DNA from 3 places in the Kineococcus sp. NBC_00420 genome. Region 2 is predicted to be linked to each of the others. Evidence: riboswitches for the same ligand, from Rfam matches in the RefSeq annotation. Region 2 holds a riboswitch; each other region holds the start of a gene.
The links. A riboswitch is a leader RNA that binds a small molecule or an ion and turns the genes downstream of it on or off. The one in region 2 is predicted to bind S-adenosylmethionine.

Region 1 (7,322 bases), 3.1 Mb from region 2:
GGTCCCGGGTCACCGGGGACTCACCCGAAGAGTCGTTCGCCTGCGAGTCGCGCACCCTCGCCGAGGGTCGCGAGCTTGGCGACCGCGATCTGCGGGTGGATGCGCCCGCCGAGACCGCAGTCGGTGGAGGCCACGACGTTCTCCGGGCCGACGACCGAGGCGAACCGCTCGATGCGGTCGGCCACGAGTTCCGGGTGCTCCACGACGTTCGTCGCGTGGCTCACGATGCCGGGGACGATCTTCTTGCCCGCGGGCAGCGCCACGTCCTTCCAGACCTTCCACTCGTGCTCGTGGCGCACGTTGGCGGCCTCGAAGGAGTAGGACCCCGCGTCGATCTCGAGCATGAGGTCGACGATGTGCTTGAACTCGACGTCGGTGGTGTGCGGGCCGTGCCAGGAACCCCAGCAGAGGTGGAAGCGGATCTGCTCGGTCGGCAGACCGCGCAGGGCGTGGTTCAGCGCCTCGACCCGGATGCGGGTGAACGCGCGGTAGTCCTCGATGGAGGGTTCGGGGTTGATCTGGTCGAAGTTCTCCGCGATGGAGGGGTCGTCGATCTGCAGGGTGAGCCCGGCCTCGACGACCGCCCGGTACTCCTCGCGCAGCACGTCCGCCCACGCCCAGATGTGTTCCTCCTCGGTCGCGTAGTGGCGGTTCGCGATGCGCGCCCCGCTGCCCGGGGAGAGCGAGGTGATGAACCCCTCGGTGACCCCGGCCGCGGCGAGGCCGGCCTTGAGGTTGGCGATGTCGGAGGCGATGGCCGCCTGACCGGTGTAGGCCAACGGCCCGACCGTCGCGGGGAACGCGGTGGCGTTCTTGCCCGTCGAGATCCCCGACGCCGGGTCCTGGTAGGCCTCGCGGAACGTCACCCAGTCGCGTCGGTCGGGGAAGCTGGTCAACCGCACGTGGCCGGGTTCGGAGCGCACGACGGGCTGGGTGAACAGGTCCTCGCCGGTGACCTCGAGCCCCGACACCCGCTGGAAGGAGTAGGACCACCAGGCGCCGTAGTCGACGGCGCTGGACATGGCCTTGCCGTACTCGCCGTCACCGACGATGGTGACGCCGAGGGCCTCCTGGCGCTTCACCAGGTCCACGACCGCGTCGGTCAGCAGGGCGTCGAACTCGGGGGTGCGTTCGAGGGTGAAACCGTCGTCGCCGATGCGGCGGGCCTCGTTCGCGGCGATGAGTTCCGGGGTGCGGGGCAGGCTCCCGGCGTGGGAGACGGGGATCTGGTGCTCGGTCACAGGGGTTCTCCGATCAGGGTTTCGCGCGCAACGCGCGGTCGAGGTCTTCCAGCAGGTCGTCGGGGTCCTCCAGGCCCACCGACAACCGCAGCACCCCGTCGGTCAGGCCGATGGCGGCACGGCCTTCGGCGCCCAGACGACGGTGCGTCGTCGTGGCGGGGTGGGTGGCGAGCGACTTGGCGTCGCCGAGGTTGTTGGAGATGTCCACGATCCGCAGGGCGTCGAGGACCTCGAAGGCGCGGTCCTTGCCGCGCCCGCGCGGGGCGTCGAGCTCGAACGTGAGGACCGTCCCGCCGAGTTCCATCTGCCGCTTCGCCAGGTCGAACTGCGGGTGGCTGGCCAGCAGGGGGTGGCGGACCCAGCGGACACCCGGCGACTGCTCCAGGTGCTCCGCGAGGCGCAGGGTGGTGGCTGCGGCGTGCCGCACCCGCAGGCTCATGGTCTCCAGGCCCTTGGCCAGGGTCCACGCGTTGAACGGGCTGAGCGTCGGTCCGGTGTGCCGGGTGAGTTCGCGGAACCTGCCGTCGATGAACTCCGAGGTCCCGAGGACCGCGCCGCCCATCACCCGGCCCTGGCCGTCGATGTGCTTGGTCGCGGAGTACACGACGACGTCGGCCCCGAACTCCAGCGGGTGCTGGCCGACGGGACTGGCGAAGGCGTTGTCGACCACGACGGTCGCCCCCGCGGCGTGCGCGAGTTCGCTCACGGCGGCGATGTCGACGAGGGTCTGCATGGGGTTCGCCGGGGTCTCGAAGAACACCGCCTGCGCCGGGGTCGAGAGCGCGCGTTCCCACTGCGCCAGGTCCTCGCCGTCGACGAACTCCGTCGTGACGCCCCACCGGGGGAGGATCTCGTCGAGGATCACGAAGCAGGAACCGAAGAGGCTCCGCGCCGCCACCACCCGGTCACCCGCGCCGAGGAGCGCGGCGAGCGCGTAGAACACCGCGGACATCCCGCTGGCGAGGCCGTAGCAGGCCTGCGCCCCTTCCAGCTGCCGCAACCGTTCCGTGAACACCGACACCGTCGGGTTCCCGTAGCGGGAGTAGACGTAGCGGTCGACGTCGCCCGCGAACGCGGCCTCGGCGTCCGCCGCGGTCGCGTAGGTGTACCCCGACGTGAGGTACATGGCCTCGGCGGTCTCCTCGAACTGCGACCGGACGAGGCCGCCGCGGACGGCGGTGGTGTCCGGGCGCCAGCCCTCGCTCACGACTGTCGCCAGGGCAGACCGGCCGCGCGCCAACCCACCGCACCGCGGTGACCGGCGTCGTCCAGCGGACCCTCGAACCCTTCGAGGACGTTGTAGCTGGGGGCGATCCCGGCGGCGGTGGCGGCCTCGGCCGCACCGACGGAACGCTGCCCGGAGCGGCAGAGGAACACGACCGGGGCGCCCGCTCCCGGGGTGATCCCCGCGGCGGCGAGTTCGGCCAGGAACCGCGGCGGGTCGACCGGGAGCCAGGACACGAGGACCGGCTCCCGGCCGGTCCCGCTGGTGTCGGGGACCCCGACGAAACGCCATTCGGCGTCGGTGCGGACGTCCACGAGGACCGCGTCCGGGGTGTCCCGGACCAGGTCGAAGGCCTCACGCGGTGTGAGGTCGCCGGCGTAACCCACTCTTTCCTCCCATCGGTCCTGGCATGAGCACCCTCCCCGCCGGTGAGGGCGAGGGGGTTGCTGCGGCGTCGACGAGCCAGGTCTCTCGGCCGCTCTGGATGGTCCCGTCAGCGTAGGGCATCGCGACGAGGGGCAGGACGGGTGGAGCAGCGTGGGTGGCTACTCCTCGGTCACTCGTCGGTGTGGCCGAGGTCCAGGTCGGGCAGCGTCCGGACCCACGGGTCCGCGGCGGCGTCGAGTTCCAGGACCGTCACGTCGTTGGTCCCCGCCCGCAGGACCGGCCCCGGGACGTAGAGCGTCCGCTGCGGTCCGCGCCGCCAGTAGCGCCCCAGGCAGAACCCGTTGACCCAGACGACCCCGCGCCCCCAGCCGGCCGTGTCCAGGAAGAGGTCGACGGGCTCCGCCACCTCGAGCTCCGCGCGGGCCAGGACCGGGCCGGCGAGGAACGTCACCGCACCCGAGCGTCCCGCCGGGGCAGTCGCCAGCCGGTCCGGGTCCAGCGCCTGCACCCGGAGGTCGCGCACCGCCGCGTCCCCGACGCGGACGGGACCGACGACGCCCTTGGGCTCGCCGAGGCGCGGACCGTAGTTCACCCGGCCCGCGTCCTCGAGGAGCAGGTCGAGCCGGGTGCCGGCGGGGTGCGGCGGGAGGGCGAGCGTGGTGTCGTGGTCCTCCCGGAACAGGGTGCCCAGCCGCACTCCGTCGAGCAGCACGGTGAGGCGGTCGCGCACCTCGGCCACGTGCAGGACGGTCGGACCCGGGGACCCGGGCGAGGTGGCGCTGACCCACGCGAAGGGGGCGGGTACCCCGCTCTCCGTCGCCAGGTCGTCGAGGAACGGGACCTCCTCCCCCGCCACCGGCTCGAGACCGTCCACGGCCTCGATCAGCGGGAGCGCACCGACGAGCGGAGCCCGCAGGACCGGCGCCGGCCGCGCCGGCGGCGGGACGTCGGCACCGAGTTCGGCGTACCCGCCGAGGACCTCGCGGAAGGCCCAGTACTTCGGCGTGGGCCGGCCGGCCTCGTCGAGGAGCGCGTCGTAGTCGTAGGACGTCGTGGTCGCCTGGTAAGTACCCTTGTCGTTGGCGCCGCTGGTGAACCCGAAGTTCGTGCCCCCGTGCACGACGTAGACGTTCACTCCCGCGCCGCGTTCCAGCATCGTCGTCAGTTCGGCGACGGCCGCCTCCGGGGGCGTCGTCCGGTGGTGGGAACCCCAGTGGTCGAACCAGCCGACCCAGAACTCCGAGCAGACGAGCGGTCCCTCGGGCTGGTGGCGGCGCAGGGTGTCCAGCCGCTCGGCCGCCCGGCCGCCGAAGGACCCGGTCGTCAGCAGTCCGGGCAGGGTCCCCGCGGCCAGCATCTCGTCGGTGGGCTGGTCGACGGTCGTCAGCGGCACGGTGATCCCGCAGCGGCGCGTGGTGGCCACCAGGTGTTCCAGGTAGGCGGTCCGGGCGGCGGTGTCCGTCGCGGCGCTGTCTGCTGCGCCGGAACCGGTCTCGTAGGCGCCGTACTCGTTCTCGACCTGCACCAGGACGACGCGTCCGCCCCGGTCGGCCTGCCGGGGAGCGACGACCTCGTAGACCCGGGTCAGGAACTCGTCGACGGCCTCGAGGTAGTCCGGGTCGTCGATGCGCAGCCGGACCCCGGAACGGGTGAGCCAGACCGGCAACCCGCCGTTGGACCACTCGGCGCAGATGTAGGGGCCCGGCCGGACGACCACGTCGAGGTCCTCCGCGGCCGCCGCGTCGAGGAACCCCGCGAGGTCGCAGGAGCCGTCGGTGCGGAACTCGCCGCGTCGTGGGGCGTGCAGGTCCCACGGCACGTAGGTCTCCACCGTGTTCAGCCCCAGTTGACGCACCGACCGCAACCGGTCGCGCCACTGGGCGGGGTGGACGCGGAAGTAGTGCAGCGCACCGGACAGCAACCGGTGGGGACGCCCGTCGGCGAGGAACCCCTCCGGCCCGAGGGTCAGAGCGGAGGTGCGGGCGGTGGGGTTCACGTCGACTCCTGTGCTGGGCCGGCGCCCTCGCCGGTGCGGGAGGCCACCGTAACGCCCGGGGATCCGCGCCGGAGCGGGGTCAGTCCTCGACGAGGAAGCGGTGCATGACGTGCAGGCCGACGAGACCGTGCTCGGGGTGGTCGAAGGCCTCGGGAACGGTGCCGACGATGCTCATCCCCAGCGAGCGCCACAACGCGACCGCCGCGGTGTTGGTCTCGACGACGGCGTTGAACTGCATGGCGCGGTACCCGCGGAACGCAGCGAGGGCGAGGACGTGCTCGCCGAGGGCGCGTCCGACGCCGCGACCGCGCGCGGCGGGCGAGACCATGAAGCTCGCGGTGGCGACGTGGGCCCCGGGGCCCGGCCGGTTCGGCCCCGTCTTGGCGGTGCCGAGCACCTGCCCGTCCTCCAGCGCCACCACCGTCACCCCCGGCGGGGACTCGACCCAGAGGTCGCGCGCGCGCTCCGAGGTCAGCCCGCGCGGGTAGGCGTAGGTCTCCTCCTCGGCGACGATCTCGTCGAAGAACGGCCAGATCTGCGCCCAGTCGGCGTCGGTGAACTCGCGGATCTCCACGTCCGCAGGCTACCCACCGACCACCGGGTGCCGAGGGGTCCCGGGGCTCAGGGGGTGGCGGGCGCGCGGAGCAGGGCGTCGGCGAGCGCGGACCAGCTGAGGAGGGCGCACTTCACCCGCGCGGGGTACTTCGCGACACCGGCGAGGGCGACGGCGTCGCCCAGCACGTCCTCGTCACCCTCGTCCTCACCACGACTGGTCAGCATGTGCTGCACCGCGTCCCGCACCGTGACGACCTCCTCGAGCGAGCGCCCGACGACGAGGTCGTGCAGCACCGAGGCCGAGGCGCGGCTGATCGAACACCCGAGGGCGTCGTAGGAGACGTCCTCGACCGTGTCGCCGGCGAGCGCCACCCGCAGGGTGATCTCGTCGCCGCACGTCGGGTTCACGTGGTGGGCCTGCGCCGCGAACGGGTCGCGCAGACCCTCGCCGTGCGGACGTTTGGAGTGCTCGATGATCAGCTGCTGGTACAGGTCCACGGCGGTCAGGCTCTCACGCGAAGAGCGCCCGGACGCGGTGCAGCCCGCGCAGGACGGCGTCGATGTCGGAGCTCTGGTTGTAGGGCCCGAAGCTGACCCGGGTGGTGGCCGCGACCCCGAACCGGCGGTGCAGCGGCCAGGCGCAGTGGTGCCCGACCCGCACGGCGACGCCCTCGTCGTCGAGCAGCTGCCCGACGTCGTGGGCGTGGACGTCCTCCACCACGAAGGAGACCAGGGCGACCCGCTCGGCGGCGTCGAGCGGGCCGAGGACGCGGACCCAGGGCAGTTCCGCCAGTTCGGCGAGCAGACGTCGGGTGAGGTCGCGTTCGTGGGCCTCGAGGCGGGCCATCCCCGACCCGTCGGGGCCGAGCCCGCGCAGGTAGTCGACGGCGGCGTGCAACCCGACGGCCTGCGCCGTCATCGGGACACCCGCCTCGAACTTCTGCGGGACGGGGGCGAAGGTGGAGCGTTCCATCCGGACCAGTTCGATCATCGACCCGCCGGTGAGGAACGGCGGCATCGCGCCGAGGACCTCGGCCCGGCCCCAGAGGATCCCGATCCCCGACGGCCCGAGCATCTTGTGCCCGGAGAACGCCGCGAGGTCGACCCCGAGCGACGGCAGGTCGACGGGCAGGTGCGGGACGGACTGACAGGCGTCGAGGACGACGAGCGCCCCCACCCGGCGGGCCGCGGCGACGAACGCCTCGATCGGGGCGAGTCCGCCGAGGACGTTGGAGGCGTGCGCGAAGGCGACGACCTTGGTCCGCTCCCCGACCAGCGCGTCGAGGGCGTCGAGGTCGAAGGACCCCCCGTCGGTGACGGGGACCCAGCGCAGCACGGCTCCGGTCCGGGCGCAGAGTTCCTGCCAGGGCACGAGGTTGGCGTGGTGCTCGGCCTCGGTGACGAGGATCTCGTCGCCCTCGGCGAGGACGAACCGCGGATCGACGGCCTGACCGTCGGGGGCGCTGCCGCGGGCGGCGTAGGCCGTCGTGGTGCTGAACGCGTGCGCGATCAGGTTGAGCGACTCGGTGGCGTTCTTGGTGAACACGACCTCGTGGGCGGGGGCACCGACGAAACCCGCGATGGCGGCCCGGGCGGCCTCGAAGTCGTCGGTGGCCTCCTCGGCCAGCTGGTGCGCCCCGCGGTGGACGGCCGCGTTGTGGGTCTCGTAGAAGCGGCGTTCGGCGTCGAGGACGGCCCGCGGTTTCTGCGACGTGGCGCCGGAGTCCAGGTACACCAACGGGTTCCCCGACCGGGTCGAGCGGCCCAGGATCGGGAAGTCCGCCCGCAGCGCGGCCAGTTCGGCGTCGCCGAACGGAGCGGCGAGCAGTTCGGTGGTGCTCACCGGGGATCCTTCTCCCCCGCCGCGACGGGCACGGTGAGGCGGTTCTCGGCGGGCGGCAGCGGGCAGGTGGCGTGG
Region 2 (7,322 bases):
CGTCGTCTACCGCCCCGAGCAGATCGACATCGGCCTCGACGACGTCAAGGGTCTGGCCGCGGTCAAGGAGGACGTCGAGCGCAGCCTCGACCTGTTCCTCGCGGCCCGCACCTTCCGGACGCAGATGGGCGGACGGCCCCGGCGCGGACTCCTGTTCGAGGGCTCGCCCGGCACCGGCAAGACGCACATGGCCAAGGCGATGGCCCGCGAGGCGGGCGTCCCCTTCCTCTTCGTCTCCGCGACCAGCTTCCAGTCGATGTGGTACGGCGCGACGGCCCGCAAGCTCCGCTCCTACTTCAAGGCCCTGCGCAAGGCGGCCCGTCGTGAGGGCGGCGCCATCGGGTTCATCGAGGAGATCGACGCCATCGCCGGCGCCCGCGGCGGCATGAGCGCCATGACGCCCGTGGACGCCGACGTCGCCACCGGGATCGTCGGCTGCGGGGGGCTCACCAACCTCGCGATGTCCTTCCCCGCCACGGGCCGGACGGCGCTGCGGACGGAACGCCTGGCCAGCAGCGAAGGCGCCAGCGGCGTCGTCAACGAACTGCTCGTGCAGATGCAGTCCTTCGACGAACCCACCACGTCCGAGCGGCTGCAGGGCTGGTTCGTCGACACCGCCAACCGGTTCCTGCCCCAGCACCGCTGGCTGCAGCGGCCGAAGAGCGAACCCGTCGAGATCCTGCTCATCGCCGCGACCAACCGCGCCGACTCCCTCGACCCGGCCCTGCTGCGTCCCGGCCGTTTCGACCGTCGGCTCAGCTTCGGCCTGCCGGACAAGGTCGGCCGCCGGGAGCTCGTCGACCACTTCCTGTCCCGCAAGGCCCACGAGGCCCCGCTCGACGAGGACGAACGTCGTGACGCGCTCGCCGGGATCACCAACGGGTACTCGCCGGTGATGATCGAGAGCCTGCTCGACGAGGCCCTCGTCAACGCCGTCCGTCGCGGTGCCGACGGGATGAACTGGAGCGACGTCGAGCAGGCCCGCCTGGTGACCGAGGTCGGCCTCGGCCAGCCCGTCGGCTACACCGACCACGAGGCGCGGCTCATCGCGACCCACGAAGCCGGACACGCCACGATCGCCTGGCTCGTCGCCCCGCAGCGCCGCCTCGAGGTCCTCACGATCATCAAGCGCGCCAACGCGTTGGGGCTGCTCGCCCACGGTGACGCCGAGGACGTCTACACCCGTTCCCGCAGCGAACTCGCCGGGCTGATCAAGATCGCGTTCGGCGGTCAGGTCGCCGAGGAGTTCTTCTTCGGCGACGTCTCGACCGGCCCGGCCGGCGACCTGCAGTCCGCGACGCAGGTCGCGGCGCAGATGGTCGGTTCGGCGGGAATGGCCGGGACCCTGGTCTCGTTCGCCGCCGTCCAGCAGGGCGCGTTCGCCGACGGGAACCTCGTCTCCCGCGTCCTCGGCGACTCCGAGGGGCGGCGACTGGTGGAGAACCTGCTGACCGAGCAGAAGGAGTTCGTCCGCGAACTCATGGACCGCAACCGCCACCTGGTGGCGGCGCTGCGCGACGCGCTGCTGGAACGGCACGAACTCATCGGTCACGAGATCACCGACGTGCTCGAGGCGGCGCAGGCCGCCCACGAGGCGCAGTCCGCACCGCCGCGGGTCATCGACCTGCGCGACACCACCTCCGGCGTCGTCCGGGGGATCTAGGACCCGTCGGGGTCGTCGCCTCAGGAGGGGAGCGACGACCGCGACGCAGGAACTCGCGCACCGTGGGAGGCCGGGGGGCCTCCGGGGGCGGTGGCGCGGGAACACAGGAACGGGAACGGTTGCTCCGGGGGGCTGGAGCAGGCGTTCCCGTTCTGCTGTCCGCCGCGGCCCGATCGGCCACCCGCGGAGCGGGCTGGACCCTCCCTCCCCACCTGTGGTTCCCTGGTCCCAGGTCATGAGCGCCAGCGACAAGCCCCGGCTCGCTGGCCGGCAACCCTCCTCGTCGTGGGGTGCCCCGGGTGACGACCTGACCTGGTGCTCCGGCACGGGTAAGGACGCTGTCCCTCCCGTTCCGGACGCCGACGCGTCCACGATCGAGGAGAGCTCCGTGAGCACCACCCTGGAACCCACTGTCGAACCCGATGTGCGGGAACGTTTCTCGCCGCTGCTGCAACGGATCGCGGCCGGCACCGTGACGCGCGAGCAGGACCACGAACTGCCACGGGACCAGGTCCGGGAACTCCTCGACGCCGGGTTCGGCCGGTTGCGCATCCCCGTCGAGGAGGGTGGTGGCGGTCTCGACCTCGTCGAGTTCACCGACCTGCTGGTCGACCTCGCGGCCGCCGACTCGAACCTGCCGCAGATCTTCCGCGGCCACATCGCCTGGGTGGAGCAGGTCCTGAGCCTGCCGGTGGGGGAGTACCGCTCGCGCTGGATCGCGCGGCTGGTCGCGGGGGAGATGGTCGGGAACTCCTGGAGCGAGGTCGGTGACGGGGTCACCGGCGAGCAGCAGACGATCGTCACCACCCGGGACGGGCGCACCGCGATCTCGGGCCGGAAGTACTACACGACCGGCACGATCTACGCCGACTGGACCGACGCGACCGCCCGCCGGCGGCTGCCGGACGGGACCCACGAGGTCGTGACCGCGCTGGTCCCCGTCCGGGGCCGGGGGGTTCGCGTCTCCGACGACTGGGACGGTTTCGGGCAGCAGCTCACCGGGACCGGGACCCTCGAGCTCGACGACGTCGAGATCGCCGCCGACGACGTCTCCCCGTTCACCACCCGGTTCCGCTACCAGACCGCGCTGTACCAACTCGTCCTGCTGGCCGTGCACGCCGGGATCGCCGCGGCGGTCGAACGCGACACCGGGCACGAGGTCCGCACCCGGACCCGCAGCTACACCCACGGGTTGGCCCCTCTCGTCAGGAACGACGCCCAGGTGCTGTCGGTGGTGGGTGAGATCTCCTCGATCGCGTTCACCGCCCGCTCGGTGACCCGCGCTGCGGCGCAGGCGGTCCAGTCCGCCGCCGACACGGCACACCTGCCGGGGACGGCGGCGGACCGGGCGGCGAACGTCGAGGCCGAGATCCGGACCGCCCAGGCCCAGGTCGTGCTCTCGGAGTCCGTCCCGCGCGCCGCGACGCTGCTCTTCAACACCCTCGGCGCGTCGGGCACCTCGCGGGCCCGCGACCTCGACCGGCACTGGCGCAACGCCCGCACGGTCGCCTCGCACAACCCGGTGATCTACAAGCAGCGGATCGTCGGCGACTGGTCGGTCAACGGCACCGAACCGCCGTTCGTGTGGGACGTCGGCACCCACGCCTCGGTGGATCCCGCGGCCGGGCGCTAGGTCACACGAGTCCGCGCTCGACCATGCTCCGACCCGCCGCCTCGACGGCCTCGGAGGCGGGTCGGGGTGCCCACCCGAGCACTCGGCGGGCCTTCTCGTTCGAGGTCCGCTTCGCGTAGCCGAGGTCGGGCACCATGGCCCGCAACGCCGGGTCGGCGTCGGCGCCGGCCCGGACGACATCGTTCGGCAGGACCTGGGTGGGGACCCGGTCGGCGTCCGCCCCGAGGGCCGAGCGCAGGATCGCGGCGATCTCCGGGAACTCCAGGGTCGGGCCGTCGGAGAGCAGGAACCGCTGTCCGGCGGCCTCCGCGCTGCCGACGGCGAGGACGTGCGCGGCGGCGACGTCGCGCACGTCGACGATCGGGAAGAACAGGTGCGGCAGCGCCGGCACCGCGCCCGTCAGCAGACGCTGCACGATCTGGTTCGCGCCGGAGACGTCCTGCCCCATGACCGGTCCCATCACCGCCACCGGCAGCAGGGTGACGAGGTCCAGGCCGTTCGCGGCGGCGAACTCCCAGGCGGCGCGTTCGGCGAGGGTCTTGCTCCTGCCGTAGGCGTCGACGCCCGGGCCGTCGATGACCGTCCAGTCCTCCTCGGTGAAGACGTGGTCGTCGTGCGGGTGGCCCCAGCTGACCGCGTGGAAGGCCGACGTCAGGACGATCCGACGAACCCCGGCGTCGCGGGCGGCGGCGAGCACCCGCAGCGTGCCCTCCCGGGCGGGGGCGATCAGGTCGTCCTCGTCCTCGACGTGGCCGGGCCGGACGGGGGAGGCGACGTGCACGACGGTGTCGATGCCCGCCGTCGCGTCGGCCCAGCCCGCGTCCTCCAGCAGGTCCGCCGCGACGAAGGTCAGGTCCTCCCCGTGCGCCGTCCCGGCGCCCTGGAGCACGGCGCGCACGGCCGCCTCCCGACCGGGGGAGCGAATCGTGGTGCGGACCTCGTGGCCCTCGGCCAGGAGCTGCAGGATGCAGTGGCCGGCGATGAAGCCGGAACCGCCGGTGACGAGAACGCGGGTGGGCACGGGGACCTCCAGATCGGGTGACTGACGGCCACCACCGTCCGTCCGAGCGGCGTCTCGGGCCAGTACCGGCTCGCTCCTGGTAGTGGCACGACCAGGCAGGACCGTCGACCGGCTGCCTACCCTGGGGTGTGGCCGACAACCTGCTGGGCGACTTCCTGCGGGCCCGCCGCGAACTCGTCACCCCCGAGCAGGCCGGCATCCCGGTGCTCGGACGGCGGCGCGTGCCCGGTCTGCGCCGCGAGGAGGTCGCGATGCTGGCCGGGATCAGTGGCGAGTACTACCTGCGGCTGGAGCAGGGGAAGTACCGCAACCCGTCGGTGCAGATCCTCGAAGCGCTGGCCCGGGTGCTGCGGCTGGACGACGAGAGCCTCGAGCACCTGCTCGGCCTGGGCACGGAGCAACCGCGCCGCCGGCCGGTGCGGCGCGGGCAGCGCGAGACCGTCCCGCCCGGGATCCTGAAGTTCCTCGACGGGCTGGGGATGCCGGCCTTCGTCGAAGGACGACACCTGGACGTGCTGGCGGCGAACCCGTTGGCGGCGGCCGTCTCCCCGCGGTTGGTGGCGGGTCGCAACCGGTTGCTCGACGTGTTCCTCGACCCCGACGAACGGGAGATGTTCCCGCAGTGGGAGCTGGTCACCGAGTTCCTCGTCGCGGTGTTCCGGCGGTCCGTGGGGACCGAGGAGGACCCGCGCAGCGTGGAACTCGTGGGGCAGTTGTCGTTGGCGAGTCCCAGGTTCCGCCGGTTGTGGGCCCGGCACGAGGTCCGCGGCAAGGGCGGCGCCCGGACGGTGCTGAACCACCCCGTCGTCGGGGAACTCACCCTCAACCGGGAGAAACTCCTCGTGGGGGAGGCCCCGCACCTCACCGTCGCCGTCTACCACGCCGACCGCGGCAGTGCGGACGCCGACAAGCTCGCCCTCCTCGCGCTTCAGGCGGAGGGCGCCACCCGGTAGTGGTAGGCGTGGTGGACGGTGAAACCCGTCCCCCCGTACAGCGCACGGGCGCCGGAGTTGTCGGCCTGCACCTGCAGGTAGGTCGAGGCCGCCCCGCGGTCGCGGGCCCAGTCGGCGATCTCGGCCAGCAGTCGCCGTCCGAGGCCCCGCCGCCGGTGCGAGGGGGCGGTCTCGACGGCCGTCACCCCGGCCCAGCCGGGGGAGAGGGAACCGCGGGCGATGGCGACGGTCTCGGTCCCGTCGAGGATGCGCAGGAACACCTGCTCGTCGGCGGAGACGAGGATGCGACGGCCGGCCGCGGGAACCGTCGGCGCTCCCTGGTAGTGGTACTGCGCCAGCCACGCGTCGTCGGGTTCCGGACGGGTCTCGACGTGCAGGCCGTCCGGGAGCGCGACCTCGCGCGCGGCGGGCAGGTCGTCCGTGGCGGCCGTCATGACCACCGTGGGGGTGCGGACGGTCCACCCGCGGGCGGTGAGGTCGTCGACCAGCGGGTCGCCCTCACCGAGACCGTCGGCGGGGTGTGCGACCGCGACCACCGCCGGCAGGCCGCGCTCGACGTAGAACCGTTCGACCCGCTCGACGGCGTCCGGTACCCCGGGGTCGCCGACGGCGAGGGCGGAGTTGGCGCGCCCGGTGAACCCCTCGCTCGCGCGCAACCGCCAGCCGCCGAGGTCGAGGCGCTCCAGCGGACGCCAGTGCTCGGCCATCGCCCGCTCGAGGTCCTCGGTGCCGATCGCGGTGTGCGGGGGTCCCTTGCGGGCCGGCGGTGGCGGGACGGCCTTGGCCGCGAGGACGTCGGCGCGGGCGAGCGTGACCTCGCCGCGCCGGGTCGCGACCCGCAGCGTGGTGTCGTCCGCGGCCACCAGGTCGCCCAGCGCGTCGGAGGCCGCACCGTCGGGGAGACGGTGTCGCACGACCACCCGGGACCCCACCTGCAGGTCCTCGATCACGTGCGTGCGGGTGACCTCGGCCACGTGCTTCCTCCAGCTGGCGGTCCTCGTGCACGACGGTCGGCGTGCGTCGGCGATACTAGGCAGCGCGTCCGGCCGCCCGTCCGCCGGAGGAGGAGGACAACCCGTGACCTACGTCATCGCGCAGCCCTGCGTCGACGTCAAGGACAAGGCCTGCATCGAAGAGTGCCCGGTCGACTGCATCTACGAAGGCAAGCGATCGCTCTACATCCAGCCCGACGAGTGCGTGGACTGTGGAGCGTGCGAGCCCGTCTGCCCCGTCGAGGCGATCTACTACGAGGACGACGTCCCCGACCAGTGGTCCGCCTTCACGGCCGCCAACGTCGAGTTCTTCGACGTCGTCGGCTCGCCCGGTGGCGCCGCCAAGATGGGCGTCATCGACTCCGACCACCCGGTGGTCGCCGCGGTCCCGCCGCAGGGCGAAGGCCACTGAGGTGAGCGCGCCGACCCAGCAGCACCCGCCGCGCCGCCGGGTCGGCGCGTCCCTGCCCGACTTCCCCTGGGACTCCCTCGCGGGGGCCAAGGCCCTCGCGGCGGCCCATCCCGGGGGGATCGTCGACCTCTCGGTCGGCACCCCCGTCGACGCGACCCCCGAGGTCGTGGCCGAGGCGTTGCGCTCGGCCGCGAACGCCCCCGGGTACCCCCAGACCTACGGCACCGCCCCGCTGCGCGAGGCCGTCGCGGCCTGGTTCGCCCGACGCCGGGGTGTCGCGACCCTCGATCCCGACGGGGTCCTGCCCACGGTCGGTTCCAAGGAACTGGTCGCCTGGCTGCCCCTGCTGCTCGGCCTCGAGGCGGGTGACGTCGTCGCCCACCCGTCGGTCGCCTACCCCACCTACGACGTCGGGGCGCGCCTGGCCCGGGCCACCCCGCTGGGCGCCGACACCGTCGAGGAGCTCGACGCCGCCTGGGAGACCGGGTCCCGCATCCGGCTGCTCTGGCTGAACTCCCCGTCCAACCCGACGGGCGCGGTGCGCACGGTCGAGGAGCTCGCCGCGCTCGTCGCCTGGGCCCGCGCCCACGACGTGGTCGTGGCCTCCGACGAGTGCTACGCCGAACTCGGCTGGGACGAGGCGCACGA
Region 3 (7,322 bases), 2.5 Mb from region 2:
GGCGGGTTGCGCGCCCGCGCCGAGGCCGTCGCCGCCCGGGTCGTCGTCGAGGCCACCGCCGTCGAGGTCCTCGTGGACGGCGTCCCCGTCCCGGCCGGCACCGTGGCCGAGCTCTCCGCGACACGGCCGCTGGAGATCGACGTCGCGGGTTTCGCCGCCGTCCGGGTGCTGCCCGGTGCGGACACCGGTCCCCTGGCCGAGGACCTGGAACGCGCCGAGCGGGACCTCGCGGCGCGGCTGGACGACGTCGGCGTCGAGGACGTCGCCGCCGCCCGGGCCGCCCACGAGGAGCGCCGCAGCGCGCAGAGCGCCCTCGACCTGGCCCGCGCGCACCTGACCCAGCTGAGCGCGGAGGCCGGTGCGGACGAGCTGCGCGCCGAGGTCGACCGGCTCGCGGCCGTCCTGGTGACCGGCGACGGTGAGGTCCCCGACCTGGCTGCGGCCCGGACGCTGGAGGCCGAGACCCGGGAGACGTCGCTGCGCAGCCGCCGCGCGGCCCGAGAGGCCGCCACGACGGCGGCCGCGGCCGCCCGGCACGCCGACGCCCTGGCCGGTGAGCTCGCCACCCGCACGGCCGCTCTCGAGGTCGCCCGCACCGAGGTCGAGGGGGCCGCGCTCCGGCTCGAGCAGTCCCGCGCCGAGCAGGACGACGACGCGCTGGCCCGGGCCCTGACCGCCGCGGACACCGCCGCGGACACCACGGCGGCGGAGGTCGCGGACCTCGAGGCCGACCTCGCGGCCCGCGACGCCGACGCGACCCTGCGGCGGGCGCAGCAGGTCCAGTCCAGGCTCACCGACCTGGTGGGACGGCGCGACGTGCTCACCAGCGACCTGCTGCGGCTGGAGGCCCGGCTCTCCGTCATGGGCGGTGAGGCCCGCCAGGAGGTCTGGGACGAGGCGGAGTCCCGCGTCGCCCGCCTCGAGGGGGAACTCGAGAGCCTCACCCGGCGGGCGGCCGCGGCCCGGTTGCTGCGCGACACCCTGGAACGTCACCGCGGGGTGTTGCGGCGCCGCTACGTGTCACCGTTCGCCGACCGGCTCGAGGAACTCGGCCGCACCGTCTACGGCGAGAGCTTCCGCATCGGCCTCGACGACGAACTGCGCATCCTCGACCGCACGCTGGAGGGTTGCACCGTCCCCTACGAGCAGTTGTCGACGGGTGCGCGCGAACAGCTCGCCGTGCTGACCCGGTTGGCGTGCGCGACGCTCGTCGACCCCGCCGACGGGGTTCCCGTCGTCCTCGACGACGCCCTCGGCCACTCCGATCCGCTGCGGCTGCAACGGCTCGGGGTGGTCTTCGAACGGGTCGCACCCTCGACCCAGGTCCTGCTGCTCACCCCCGGCCCGGGGGTGCACACGTCCATCGCGGGGGCGACCGTCATCCGCCTGGACCCGGAGGTCAGCGGGGGAACTGCTCCCACTGCCACAGCATCCACGGGCTGAACGGCGAGGGGTCCGCGGCGATCTGCTCGCGGAGCTCGTCGAGGTGGACCCAGCGGAACTCGTCGACCTCGTCCGGGTCAGGGACCAGGTCCCCCGACCCGGTGGCGATGCGCGCGGTGAAGACGGGGCAGACCTCGTTCTCGACGGTGCCGTCCGCCATGACCGCGCGGTAGCGGAAGCTCGGCAGCAGCGACGTCACGCCCTCCACCTCGATCCCGAGCTCCTGGACGGAGCGGCGGACCACGGCGTCCGCGGGCTCCTCCCCCGGACCGGGGTGACCGCAGAAGGAGTTGGTCCAGACCCCCGGCCAGGTGCGCTTCGTCGCTGCCCGCCGGGTCAGCAGGGTGCGCCCGGCGTCGTCGAGCAGCCAGCACGAGAAGGCCAGGTGCAGCGGCGTCGAGGTGTGGTGGACCTGGGACTTCAGCGCGGTCCCGCACGGTGTGCCGTCCTCGGTCAGCAGGACCACGAGTTCGGTCAGATCGGCGGTCGGTGCGAGGGTCACCCCCGAACGGTAAACGGTCTCAGGACCCGTTGCGAGCAAGGAAGGCCGTGACACCGTCGGCGATTCCCCGGGCTGCGGTGGCCCGGAAGTCCGGGTCCGAGACGAGGGTGGCCTCCTCGGCGTTGCGCATGTTGGCCGACTCCAGCAGCGCCGACGGCGTCCGCGCGAGGTTGAGCCCGGCGAGGTCGGAACGCCGGGTCAGCCCCGGTTCGACGAGGTCGCCGAGGTAGTCGGCCCGGGGCAGGCCGGTGGCCGTCCCGAAGGACGCGAGCAGGTCCCGCGCCGCGACGTCGGAGGCGGCCAGCACGGCCGCGTTGCCGCCGTCGGGGGCGAGCGCGGGCTCGACGACGTGGAACCCGCGGGCGCTCGCCGCGGCCCCGTCGGCGTGGATGGAGACCGTGAGCGCCGCACCGGCGGCGGTGGCGATGGCGGCACGGGCGTCGACGCAGGGCCCGACGCCGGTGTCGTCGTCGCGGGTCAGCACGACGGTGACGCCCCGGGCCCGCAGCAGGTGGGCGGTGCGCAGGGCGACGTCGAAGGCGTAGGCGTGCTCGGGGTAGCCGGCGTCGGTGCTGGTCCCGGTCGTGTTGCAGGGCTTCTCGAAGCCGCCCGCGGGCACCAGCGCGTCGATCGCTGCGGGGTTCGCGGCGTTCCCGCCGTTGTGGCCGGGGTCGAGCACGACGACGGGTGCAGGGGTGCTCGGCGAGGGGGCCGCCACTCGGACCTCCGCGCTCGCGGTGGGTGCGGGTGCGGGCGCAGGCGGCGCGGAACACGCGCTCACCAGCACCGCGACGGTGGTCGCGAGGAGTCCCGGTCGGCACCGCACGGCCCCAGCGTGTCACGGACGGCCTGGGTGGTCTTCAGCCACGGCGGTGCACGAGGTGAGCTTCCACTCCCGCGAGTGGTCGCAGCGACGGCATCACCGCCTTCCTGGTGGCGCAGCTCTGAGGCGCCCGGCTCCGGGGCGCAGCGTCAGGCGGGGACCGGGGTGGTCGCCGCGACGACGGCCTCGTCGAGTTCCGCGCCGAGGTCCAGGTCCTCACCCGCGACGAGGCGGGCCTCGAGTTCGCGCACCTTCGGGATGACGAGCTCGCCGAACGCCTCGACCTCCTCCTTGACGTGCAGGAAGCCGAGCAGCAGCAGGTCCACCCCGACGAGGCGGTAGGCCAGGATGCGGCGGGCGACCTCGTCGGGCGTCCCGACCAGACCGGTGCGGAAACCGTCGTTGTACTGGACGAGGTCGCGGAACTCGCTGTCGGCCCACATGCCCTTGCCGTCCCTGGTGGAGTTCCCGGCCTCCTGGACGGCGGCGCCGAAACCTTCGACCTTGGTGCGGTCGGCCTTGGCGATGATCTCCTCGAGGACGGCCTCGGCCTCGTCGCGGGTGTCGCGGACGACGGCGAAACCGTTGAGCCCGAACCGCACCGAGCGGCCGTTGCCGGCGGCGAGGGCGCTGACCTCGCGCACCCCGGCGGCGGCGGCGGCGATCGACTTGCCGTTCATGAAGTACCAGTCGCTGACCCGGCCGGCCATCGCCTGCGCGGCAGTCGAGTTGCCTCCCTGGAACAGTTCCGGCTGCACCTTGGGCTGCGGGCGGAAGGTGATGTCCTCGGCGTTGAAGAACTCACCCTGCTGGCTGTAACCGTCCTCGGTCCACACCCCGCGCAGCAGGGCGATGAACTCCTCGGACTGGCGGTAGCGGTCGTCGTGCTCGTGCCAGGTGACCCCGAGCTGGGTCGCCTCGTTCTTGAACCAGCCGGAGACGACGTTCAGCGCGAGGCGGTTGTCGGTGAGTTCCTGGGTGGTCGCTGCGAACTTCGCGAGGACCCCGGGGTGCCAGAAGAAGGGGTGCACCGCGGCGATGACCTTGAGCTTCTGCGTCGCCAGCAGCAGGGCGAGGGAGAACGACGTCGACTCGTGCTGCGCGTCCGCCCCGTAGGAGGCGAGGTAGCGGACCTGGGTCAGGGCGTACTCGAAACCGACGCGTTCGGCGGCCTGGGCGACGGCGACGTTGTAGGCCGGGTCGTGGCTGGTGCGCTGCTCGATCGTGGAGACGACCAGGCCGCCCGACACGTTCGGGACCCAGTAGGCGAACTTCAGCGGCTCGTTGACGGACATGGTGGTGCTCCTCCATCGGTCCTGGCGGTAGCACCCGGGTTCGGGTTGCTGCGGCGTCGTCGAGCCAGATCTCTCGGCCGCTCTGGATGGTCCTGCGAACTGTAACGCCTCGTCGGCGGCCCCGCAGCGACTCGGGCCGGCCCGGCACCGGAGGGGTCCGGCGCAAGCCGTTGCGCACGAACGATTTCGAAGCCGGGTGCGGATATCCGGTACCTTCCCGAACCGCTTGACGGACCCCGGTTCGGCTGTCACTGTCGAATCAGGTCATGAGTACCAGCGCGAAGCCCCGGCTCGCTGGTCGGCAACCCTCCTTCCGTCGTGGGGTGCTCCGGGTGATGACCCGACCCGCGGGTGTCGCGGGTAAGGACGTTGAAGGAGACGCACGTGTCCCACCAGACCTGTCGACGCTGAGCGTCCGCACTCCCCGCTGAACACCCCGGGCCACCCCGTCCGGCGGTCCCCCCTGCGCCGGTCCGCCCGACGCTCCCCCGCCGCGCCCTCGCGCGCCCCACGCCGCCCTGGAGACGACGTGATCGAGCCATGATCGAGCTGAGACAGCTCACCAAGACCTACGGGAGCACCACCGTCCTCGACCGCCTCGACCTGCTCGTCCCCGCCGGCAGCATCACCGCCGTCGTCGGGCCGAGCGGGGCCGGCAAGAGCACCCTCGCCCAGTGCGTGACGCTGCTGACCCGGCCCACGTCGGGTTCCGTGCTCGTCGGCGGCCAGGACCTGACCCACCTCGGGGAGGGACGGCTGCGCGAAGCCCGTCGCCGCATCGGCACGATCTTCCAGTCCGACGGGCTGCAGACCCGGCGCACCGCCGCCCAGAACGTGGAACTCCCGTTGCGCTACCTCGGGGTCGTCCCCCGCGAGCGGCGTGCCCGGGTCGCCGAGCTGCTGGAGCGGGTGGGTCTGGCCGACCTGGCCGGCCGCTACCCGCACGAGCTCTCCGGCGGTCAGCGCCAGCGCGTCGGGATCGCCCGCGCCCTGGCCCTGCGCCCGAGCGTGCTGCTCTCCGACGAGGCGACCTCCGGGCTGGACCCGCGCTCGACGGCCTCGATCGTGGCGCTGCTGCGCGAACTGCGCGACGACCTCGGGCTGTCCATCCTGTTCATCACCCACGAGATGGACACGGTCGTCGAGGTCGCGGACTCCGTGGCCCGACTCGAGCACGGCCGCATCGTCGAGTCGGCGCCCCTGCTGGACGTCCTGCGCGACCCGGGGTCGCCCGTCGGGGCCGCGCTGCTGCCCCGACGGGCGGTCGCCACCGATCCCCGGCTCGTCACCTGGACGGTGCACTACCGCGGCGACGACGTGCCGGCGGACTGGCTGACCAGCACGGCCCGCGAACTCGGTCACGACCTCGCCCTGCTCGGCGCCTCCGTGAGTGCCGTCACCGGGCGGACCGTCGGGCACGCCACCCTCGGGGTGCCGGACTCGGTGGACCCCGCGCGGCTGATCGCCGCCCTCGAGCGACGGGGACTGCACACCCGCGCCACCGAGGCGCCCTCGACCCTGGAGCTGGTCCCGTGAGCCCCGCCGCCCTCCCGCTGGCCTCGAACCTGGACACGCCCCTGCCGCAGATCCCGGCGCTCGTCCTGCCCGCCCTCGGCGACACCCTGCTGATGGTCGGCATCGTCATGGCCCTGGTCGTGCTGCTCGGGGTCCCGCTGGGGGTCCTGCTGCACAACCTCGCCCCGGACGGGTTGCTGGAGAACCGCCCGGCCCACCGCGTCCTCGGCTGGGTGGTCAGCACCGGGCGGTCCCTGCCGTTCCTGGTGCTGATGGCGGCGCTCGTGCCGTTCACCCGGTTCGTCACGGGTACGAACATCGGCATCCGGGCGGCCGTCGTGCCGATGGTCCTGGCCGGCACCGCGTTCTTCGCCCGCATCGTGGAGAACTCGCTGCGCTCGGTGCCCCCGTCGGTGGTCGCCGTCGCGAAGGCCTCGGGAGCCTCTCCGCTGCAGGTCATCACGAGTGTGCAACTGTCCGAGGCGCTGCCCTCGATCATCGGCGGCCTCACCATCAACACCATCGCGATGATCGAGTACTCGGCCATCGCCGGGACGATCGGCGCCCCCGGGGTCGGCTACCTCGCCATCACCTACGGGTACCAGCGCTTCGACCACGCCGTGATGATCGCGACCATCGTCGTCCTCGTCGCCCTGGTCGCCTCCGTGCAACTCCTCGGCGACGCCCTGGCCCGCCTCGCGGACCCGCGCGCCCGTCGCCGCAGCGCCGCCCCCACGAACTCCCCCACCGCAGACCTGGAGAACTCCCTTGTCCACTGAGACCCGCCCCGACGCCAAGCCCGCCGACGACCACGGTTTCGAGGTCCGCCGCCGACGACTGTGGCCGTTCGTGGCCGGCGGTGCCGTCGTCCTGCTCGGGATCGCCGCCGCGGTCGTCGTGCCCCGTCTCGGCGGCGAGGACAGCGCCAACACCCAGGCGGGCGCCACCCTCTACGTCGCGACCGCCGAGGGCAACGCCCGCGAGGAGGCCCTCATCGACTACATCGCGAAGGACGTCGCCCCCGCGCACGGCATCCACGTCGAGTTCAAGGCCCTGGCCGACAGCAACACCATCAACCGCGCGGTGAACGACGGCGAGGTCGCGGGCACGATCTACCAGCACAAGCTGTGGCTGGGTCAGGTCCTGCAGGCCAACCCGGGGTTCCAGGAGACCGCGGCGACGCCGGTCTTCCGGTGGGGTTTCGGCCTGTGGTCCTCGAAGTGGAAGACGCCGGCGGAGATCCCGCAGGGCGGCACGATCTCGCTGTACTCCGACCCGGCGAACGAGTCGCAGGGGTTGTTCGTCCTGGAGAAGGCGGGGCTCATCACCCTCGAACCGGGGACGGACATCGGGACGGCGACCGTCGACGACATCGCCGAGAACCCCAAGGGCCTGCAGTTCACGCTGCTGGACTTCGGCGCGCAGTCCCGCGCCCTGCCCGACCTCGACGCCGCCGTCGGCTACACCGAGTACTACCTCGCGGCCAAGATCCCGATCGAGCAGCAGATCTTCGCGCCCGCCGCCCCGGACGAGTTCGCGGGCCAGCTCACGGTGGGCACGAAGTGGATCGACACCGAGAACGTCAAGGCGCTCATCGCGACGTTCCAGGACCCGAAGGTCCAGGAGTACCTCTCGAACGACGCCGACGTGAAGGGTGTCCTGCTGCCCCTCGACGCCACCTGAGCCAGGCGCCCACAGCAGTGATGCACCCTTGCGTCGACACGCCGGCGGCCACCGCCTGGAC

Region 1: it holds a riboswitch for S-adenosylmethionine, as region 2 does, so the genes downstream of both, OG218_RS22135 (rhodanese-like domain-containing protein) here and OG218_RS06615 (acyl-CoA dehydrogenase family protein) in region 2, are expected to answer to the same signal.
Region 3: it holds a riboswitch for S-adenosylmethionine, as region 2 does, so the genes downstream of both, OG218_RS18900 (methionine ABC transporter ATP-binding protein) here and OG218_RS06615 (acyl-CoA dehydrogenase family protein) in region 2, are expected to answer to the same signal.

What each region holds. Positions count from the first base shown of each region.
Region 1 covers NZ_CP107930.1:4,501,965-4,509,286, reverse strand. Annotated here, with positions in the region: gene OG218_RS22150 (class I SAM-dependent methyltransferase) at 1-55, opposite strand, end outside; gene OG218_RS22145 (cobalamin-independent methionine synthase II family protein) at 21-1,241, opposite strand; gene OG218_RS22140 (O-succinylhomoserine sulfhydrylase) at 1,255-2,481, opposite strand; gene OG218_RS22135 (rhodanese-like domain-containing protein) at 2,445-2,852, opposite strand; SAM riboswitch class I at 2,859-2,957, opposite strand; gene OG218_RS22130 (glycoside hydrolase family 35 protein) at 3,023-4,849, opposite strand; gene OG218_RS22125 (GNAT family N-acetyltransferase) at 4,929-5,423, opposite strand; gene sufU (Fe-S cluster assembly sulfur transfer protein SufU) at 5,471-5,911, opposite strand; gene OG218_RS22115 (SufS family cysteine desulfurase) at 5,916-7,247, opposite strand; gene OG218_RS22110 (DUF1684 domain-containing protein) at 7,244-7,322, opposite strand, start outside.
Region 2 covers NZ_CP107930.1:1,355,369-1,362,690, reverse strand. Annotated here, with positions in the region: gene OG218_RS06620 (AAA family ATPase) at 1-1,663, shown strand, start outside; SAM riboswitch class IV at 1,895-2,005, shown strand; gene OG218_RS06615 (acyl-CoA dehydrogenase family protein) at 2,052-3,296, shown strand; gene OG218_RS06610 (NAD-dependent epimerase/dehydratase family protein) at 3,298-4,317, opposite strand; gene OG218_RS06605 (helix-turn-helix domain-containing protein) at 4,446-5,270, shown strand; gene OG218_RS06600 (GNAT family N-acetyltransferase) at 5,246-6,244, opposite strand; gene fdxA (ferredoxin) at 6,348-6,674, shown strand; gene dapC (succinyldiaminopimelate transaminase) at 6,676-7,322, shown strand, end outside.
Region 3 covers NZ_CP107930.1:3,822,504-3,829,825, reverse strand. Annotated here, with positions in the region: gene OG218_RS18920 (AAA family ATPase) at 1-1,443, shown strand, start outside; gene idi (isopentenyl-diphosphate Delta-isomerase) at 1,400-1,945, opposite strand; gene OG218_RS18910 (N-acetylmuramoyl-L-alanine amidase) at 1,965-2,771, opposite strand; gene sfnG (dimethylsulfone monooxygenase SfnG) at 2,918-4,063, opposite strand; SAM riboswitch class I at 4,073-4,156, opposite strand; SAM riboswitch class IV at 4,326-4,436, shown strand; gene OG218_RS18900 (methionine ABC transporter ATP-binding protein) at 4,604-5,599, shown strand; gene OG218_RS18895 (methionine ABC transporter permease) at 5,596-6,357, shown strand; gene OG218_RS18890 (MetQ/NlpA family ABC transporter substrate-binding protein) at 6,347-7,261, shown strand.